Regions from separate parts of the Arthrobacter sp. YAF17 genome, predicted to be linked through region 2. Evidence: predicted binding sites of a transcription regulator. Region 2 holds the regulator's gene; the other holds the start of a gene.
What was found. The regulator HrcA, encoded in region 2, represses chaperone genes, less so after heat shock. The targets are predictions, from matches to a motif close to TTNGCACTCGNNNNNNNCGAGTGCNAA.

Region 1 (3,414 bases), on a different contig from region 2:
GGCAGGCCGCGGACCTTGTCGACCACAACGCCGGGCTCGAGGCCGGCGTTGAAGGCGATCTGCTTCAGCGGGGCGTCGATGGCGACGCGGACGATGTTCGCACCCGTTGCCTCGTCGCCTGCGAGCTGCAGGTTGGCGAACGCCTTGGCGCCGGCCTGGATCAGGGCAACGCCACCGCCGGCGACGATGCCCTCTTCGACAGCAGCCTTGGCGTTGCGGACAGCGTCCTCAATGCGGTGCTTGCGTTCCTTGAGCTCAACTTCGGTTGCGGCACCGGCCTTGATGACTGCAACGCCGCCGGCCAGCTTGGCCAGGCGTTCCTGCAGCTTCTCGCGGTCGTAATCCGAATCGGAGTTCTCGATCTCGGCGCGGATCTGGGAGACGCGGCCGGCGATCTGGTCAGCGTCGCCTGCACCCTCGACGATGGTGGTCTCGTCCTTGGTGACAACGACCTTGCGGGCGCGGCCCAGGAGTTCGAGTCCGGCGGTCTCCAGCTTGAGTCCGACTTCCTCGGAGATGACCTGGCCACCGGTGAGGATGGCGATGTCCGCGAGCTGCGCCTTACGGCGGTCGCCGAAGCCCGGGGCCTTGACGGCGACGGACTTGAAGGTGCCGCGGATCTTGTTGACGATGAGGGTGGCCAGGGCCTCGCCCTCGATGTCTTCGGCAATGATCAGCAGCGGCTTGGAGGACTGCATGACCTTTTCGAGGACAGCAACCAGTTCCTTGACGTTGGAGATCTTGGAGTTGACGATCAGGATGTACGGATCCTCGAGGACCGTTTCCTGGCGCTCGGCGTCGGTGACGAAGTAGGCGGAGATGTAGCCCTTGTCGAAGCGCATGCCTTCGGTGAGTTCCAGCTCCAGGCCGAAGGTGTTGGACTCCTCGACGGTGATGACACCTTCCTTGCCGACCTTGTCCAGGGCTTCGGCAATCAGGGCGCCAATTTCGTTGTCACCGGCGGAGATGGACGCGGTGGCGGCGATCTCTTCCTTGGTTTCGATTTCCTTGGCGGAGGCCAGGAGCTCGCGGGTGACAGCCTCGACGGCCTTCTCGATGCCGCGCTTGAGGGACAGGGGATCAGCGCCGGCCGCGACGTTGCGCAGGCCTTCCTTGACCAGGGCCTGTGCCAGCACGGTGGCGGTGGTGGTTCCGTCGCCGGCGACGTCGTCCGTCTTCTTGGCAACTTCCTTGACCAGCTCGGCGCCGATCTTCTCGTAAGGATCGTCCAGCTCGATCTCCTTGGCGATGGAAACGCCATCGTTGGTGATCGTGGGGGCGCCCCACTTCTTTTCGAGGACGACGTTGCGTCCACGCGGGCCGAGGGTGACCTTGACGGCGTCGGCGAGGATGTTCAGGCCCCGCTCAAGACCGCGGCGTGCCTCTTCATCAAATGCAATGATCTTGGCCATAACGGCAGTAGTCCTTTCGGGACAGTCGTTAAGAATGAACCTTTGCTGCGGTGCCCGCGACGGACGATCCCTGGCCCGGCGGCCTCTGTATGCCGTTGGGCCCGGGATCTCACCCCAGCCAGGTATTTCTTTCGCTCCTGGATCGGCTGCCTCAACTCCGCAGCCGGGCGAACCGGGCGTCGTTTTAGCAGTCAATACGCGGGAGTGCTAACTCAATAATTAGCACTCCCCCGGGGAGAGTGCAAGCAGTGGCCGCGCAGGATGACCCTCCATTGGCGTGCTGGCGGCTCTCAGGCGCGGCACACTACGCTACGGGCGATTAAGTCCCGCTGCTGCTGGCAGTTTCGTTGCCGCTCATGGTTGCCGTGTTGTCCGGCCCGTAGGTGTAGACAACATAGTTTGCGGAACTGACGTCACCGTTGGAATCGAAGCCGACCGGACCGGATTCGCCGTCGTAGTCGGGGCGTTTGCCTGCCCGGATGGCGTCGGTGCATTCCTGGTAGCTCTTGCACACCGCGGCCTCACCGGCGGGCCCGCCGTTGCCTGACGTCGGGCCCGTCCCGCCCGAGACGGTGATCAGGCTCGCGGCAATGGAGGTGCCGGCGTCGTCCTGCGCTGCGGCCGCCGCGATGGCGGCAAGGTTGACGGCGTCGTAGGTCTCCGCGGCGAACGTCATGTCCTTCAGTCCAGGATCCACGGAAACCAGCTCGCCCTGGAAGTGGGCTGAGGCAAAGGTTCCCGGCAGGATCCCCCGCGCACCGTCGAGGGCGCGGGAACCCAGCCCTGAACCGTACTGGCTCACCGCTCCGTCGCTGAGGATGAGCTTCTTGCCGGCAAGGCCGGCGTTGTTCAGCTCGGCGATGGCACCCTGGGCACCGGCACGGGAGACCAGCACGACGGCGTCGGGGGCCGCTGCCTTCGCTGCAGCAGCAGCCTGCTGCGCCTGTCCCGGGGCGAACCCGGCGACGGTGAGTGGCCCGAGCCCGGCCTGCTTGGCCGCGGCGGCCACCGCGTTGGATACGCCCTTGCCGTAGGCGCCTTCCTCGTACACAACGGCAATGGTTGCAGCGCCGCTGTCCTTGGCTAGCTTGACGAGAACGGGGGCCTGGGCGATGTCGGCCGCCGAGGTGCGGAAGTAGTAGCCGTTGCTCTCGTAGCTGCTGAGCCCGCTGGCGGTGTTCGCGGGGGAAATCATGGCCACCTTGGCGTTGGACAGGACGTCGATGGCGGCGGGCGCCCGGCTGGAGTCCGTCGGACCGATGACGATGTCCGATTTGGCGGCAACGAGTGCCTTGGCCTGCGCTGCGGTGTCTCCGCTGACGGTCGACGGAAGCAACTCCACCGGTTTGCCCTTGTGACCGCCTGCAGCGTTGATTTCCTTGACGGCGAGCTTCGCGGCGGCGAGTTGGGGCGCGTTGAGGAAGTCTTGCGGGCCGGTGTTGTCGAGGATCAGGCCGATCCGCAGGGTCCCGTCGCCGCTGGCGTCGGCTTGCTCGACACGGGCACCGCCCGCCGGACCCAAACATGCCGTGGTGACCAGGGCGGCAACAGCCGCCACGGCCACGGCCCGGCCGCGCCGCAGGCCCACCCTCCGGCGCCCGACCGTGCCGCCGGCAGCCTTCCGGCCGGAAATCGTTGCGGCAGGGTCCTGCGACACGTGCGCTGCGGAGGTGAAGGTCACTAGGCGGGCCGGACGCTTTCGGCCTGCGGGCCCTTTTCGCCTTCGCCGACTTCGAGTTCCACGCGCTGCCCCTCATCCAGGGCGCGGTAGCCCTCGCCCGCTATCGCTGACCAGTGCACAAAGACATCGGCCCCGGAGTCGTCCACGGTGATGAAGCCGTAGCCCTTTTCGGCGTTGAACCATTTGACGGTTCCCAGTGCCATGGTGTCCACACTTTCAGTCGGATTGCGGGCGGCACACCGCGATGTGCGCCGCGGACTGCGGGCGGCAGAATGCACAACACAAAAAGCGTGCCGCAGAATGCAAAAGTTGTCCGCAAGT
Region 2 (3,414 bases):
GCGGTCCCTGAAGATCAGGTAGATCAGCAGCGAGGGGACGCAGCCGAGGATGCCGCCGAAGTGGGCCAGGGTGGCCCACTGACGGTCCTCGTTCGCCGTCAGGGGCAGAGCATTTGCCGGAACGCCATGGTACGGGGGCTGGCCATGGCCGGCCTGGTTGCCGTTTTGTTCGCGTGCGTCATCTGCCACGGTGTCGTCCTTCGGATTGCTGTGGTGCGTTGCTGCCTGGGGGTGCCAGGGCTGCGCCGGGAGCGCAGCCGCCGTTCCAAGAATACTTGCTTCGGCGCGGAATCGCGGATCGGCCCGCTGGCGGGGGCGCCCGGACAGGCTCCTCAGGGAACGGTGAGGAAGTCGATGACCTCCTCCACCCGGCCCAGCAGGGAGGGTTCCAGGTCGGCGTAGCTGCGGACCGCGCCGAGGAGTTTTTGCCAGCCCAGCCCGATGTCCTCCTTGGTGCTGTGCGGCCAGCCGAAAGCCATCAGGATGCCCGTCTTCCAATCCACGCCGCGGGGGATCACCGGCCACTTCTCGATCCCCAGCACACCGGGCCGGATCGCCTGCCAGACGTCCACATAGGGGTGGCCGACGATCAGCACGTTGCCGGCCGCCCCGGGCGATGCCATGACGGCGTCGGCGATCCGGGACTCCTTGGAATCGGGGACCAGGTGGTCCACCAGGACACCCAGCCGGCGCCCGGGGCCGGGCCGGAAGGCGGCCACGGCCCCGGCGAGGTCGTCGATGCCGTGCAGCGGTTCGACGACGATGCCCTCCACCCGGAGATCGTCACCCCAGACCTTCTCGACGAGTTCGGCGTCGTGCTTGCCTTCCACCCAGATCCGGCTCGCCTTGGCGACCTGCGCGCGCTGGCCCGCCACCCGGACGGAGCCGGAAGCTGTTCTGCTGCCGGCGGCGGCCGCAGCGGCCCGGGGTGCGGGCGGCATCAGCCGGATCGGCTGTCCGTCCAGCAGGAAGCCGAAGCCGAGCCGGAAGGAGCGGGACTTGCCGCGGCGGTCCTCCAGGGCGACGACGTGCATCCCGCCGGACTTCTCCACCCGGGTCACGGCGCCCACCCAGCCGGACTGCACATCTTCGAGGACCATGCCGCGTTCCACCGGCACCTCCGGAAGCTGGGCCTTGGCGGGGGCGGACAGGTCCTGGGGGCCCCAGTTCTGGTACGACATCGGTTCCACACTGCTTTGTGATCGGTTTGCTATGGCGGGCTGTGCCCGAAAACACTTGCCCCGGGAAGAACGCCCGGAGCGAATCCAATGCTAACAACGCGGCGACTCATATTAGACTGGTTAGCACTTAGGCATGTCGAGTGCTAACCAACATGCCGTGTGCCAGCAGAGCGTGCGGTGCGGCCGGCGAACGGCGGCACCGGATGCGGGACAGTCGAAGGGAGGTGGAGCGTGAGCGAACCACGCAAACTCGAAGTGCTGCGCGCCATCGTGGAGGACTACGTCCATTCACGGGAACCCGTCGGCTCGAAAGCCCTTGTGGAACGGCATCACCTGGGCGTATCCAGTGCCACGATCCGCAATGACATGGCAGCCCTGGAGGATGAGGGCCTCATCACAGCGCCGCACACGAGTGCCGGCCGCATCCCCACCGACAAGGGCTACCGGCTCTTCGTGGACCAGATTTCGGCGGTGAAGCCGCTCTCACCGGCAGAACGCCGCGCCATCCAGGCCCTGCTGGAGGGTTCCGACGACCTCGACGATGTCCTGGACCGGACAGTCCGGCTGCTCGCGCACCTGACAAACCAGGTCGCCGTCGTGCAGTATCCGCATCTCAGCCGCGCCAAGGTCCGGCACATCGAATTCGTCCTGCTGGCGCCCCGCAAGGTGCTTATGGTGCTGATCGCGGACACCGGCAAGGTGGAACAGCGGGTCATTGACGTGGGGCAGGACTTCGGCGACGAGGCCCTGGCTGAACTCCGCACGCGGTTCCTCGGCGGCCTCGCCGGGACGCCGCTGAACCTGTTGCCGCAGTCACTGCAGTCCGTGGTTGGCAGTTGCCCGCCCGCGCGGCGCGCCGCAGCCCAGGCACTGGCCCGCGGCCTCGAGGCGCTGGCCACGAGCAGCCGCGAGGAGCGCATGGTCATGGCCGGAACCGCCAACCTCGCCCGCTCCAACGTGGACTTCCCGCTGAGCATCGGCCCGGTACTGGAAGCCCTCGAGGAACAGGTGGTCATGCTCCGCCTGCTGAGCGACATGGCCGCGGACCCGCGGGGCGTGACGGTCAGCATCGGCCGGGAGAACCCGTACGTGGGGCTCGCCGAGGCCTCCGTGGTGGCGACCGGTTACGGTCCGGACGCGACGGCGAAGGTCGGCGTGCTGGGTCCCACCCGGATGGACTATCCCACCACCATGGCCGCCGTCCGTGCGGTGGCCCGCTACCTTTCAAGGATTCTCGGCCCCTGACGGACGGCACACCGCGCCCGTCCAGACATTCTGACACCAGACTTCTTGCCCCTAACAGGCAGTGCCCCACCGGCAGTACAAAAAGGAAGAGATACAACTTTGAGCAGCCATTACGACGTTCTTGGAGTCTCCCGCGAAGCTACGGGCGAAGAGATCAAGAAGGCCTACCGCAAACTGGCGCGGACCCTCCACCCGGACGTGAACCCCGGGGATGACGCTTCGGACCGGTTCAAGGCGGTCACGCACGCCTACGAGGTCCTGTCCGATCCGCAGAAGCGCCGGATCTACGACACCACGGGCAACGAGAACGGCACCGACAACGGTTTCGGCGGCGGCAGCTACTCCGGCCAGGGCTTCGCGTTCCAGGACATTTTCGAGACCTTCTTCGGCGCCGGCGGCCAGGCCGGACCGGCCTCACGGGTCCGCCGCGGCCAGGACGCCCTGATCAGCGTCCGGATCGACCTCCGCGACGCCGTGTTCGGCGTCAACAAGAAACTCGAAGTCGACACGGCTGTCACCTGCCCCACGTGTGAGGGCTCATGCTGCCGTGAAGGCAGCCACCCGGAACGCTGCGACATCTGCGGCGGCAGCGGCCAGGTCCAGCGCGCCGTCCGTTCCATCCTCGGCCAGGTCATGACCGCAGCGCCCTGCGGTTCCTGCGAGGGCTTCGGCACTGTCATCAAGGACCCCTGCAACGAATGCGCCGGCCAAGGCCGGATCCGCAGCCGGCGCTCCCTGACGGTCAAGGTCCCTGCCGGCGTCGCCACCGGCACCCGCATCCAGCTCTCCGGCCAGGGCGAGGCCGGCCCTGCCGGCGGCCCCGCCGGCGACCTCTACGTGGAGATCCGGGTCAACAACGACGCCACGTACGTGCGCGACGGCGACGACCTTCACGCCAGCCTCAACATCCCCATGACGGCGGCGGCGCTGGGCACCGAGCTCACCCTCGACACCTTCGACGGCCAGCAGGAGATCGACGTCAAGGCGG

Region 1: a site for HrcA is predicted at 1,597-1,623, ahead of groL (chaperonin GroEL). Genes of this name have one in related genera too.

Annotation. Positions count from the first base shown of each region.
Region 1 covers NZ_JBFRDB010000005.1:117,376-120,789, forward strand. The annotation lists gene groL (chaperonin GroEL) at 1-1,412, opposite strand, end outside; gene AB4Y67_RS06450 (ABC transporter substrate-binding protein) at 1,732-2,994, opposite strand; gene AB4Y67_RS06455 (cold-shock protein) at 3,093-3,296, opposite strand.
Region 2 covers NZ_JBFRDB010000001.1:452,469-455,882, reverse strand. The annotation lists gene AB4Y67_RS02165 (DUF4870 domain-containing protein) at 1-189, opposite strand, end outside; gene AB4Y67_RS02160 (DUF3097 domain-containing protein) at 333-1,181, opposite strand; gene hrcA (heat-inducible transcriptional repressor HrcA) at 1,413-2,426, shown strand; gene dnaJ (molecular chaperone DnaJ) at 2,526-3,414, shown strand, end outside.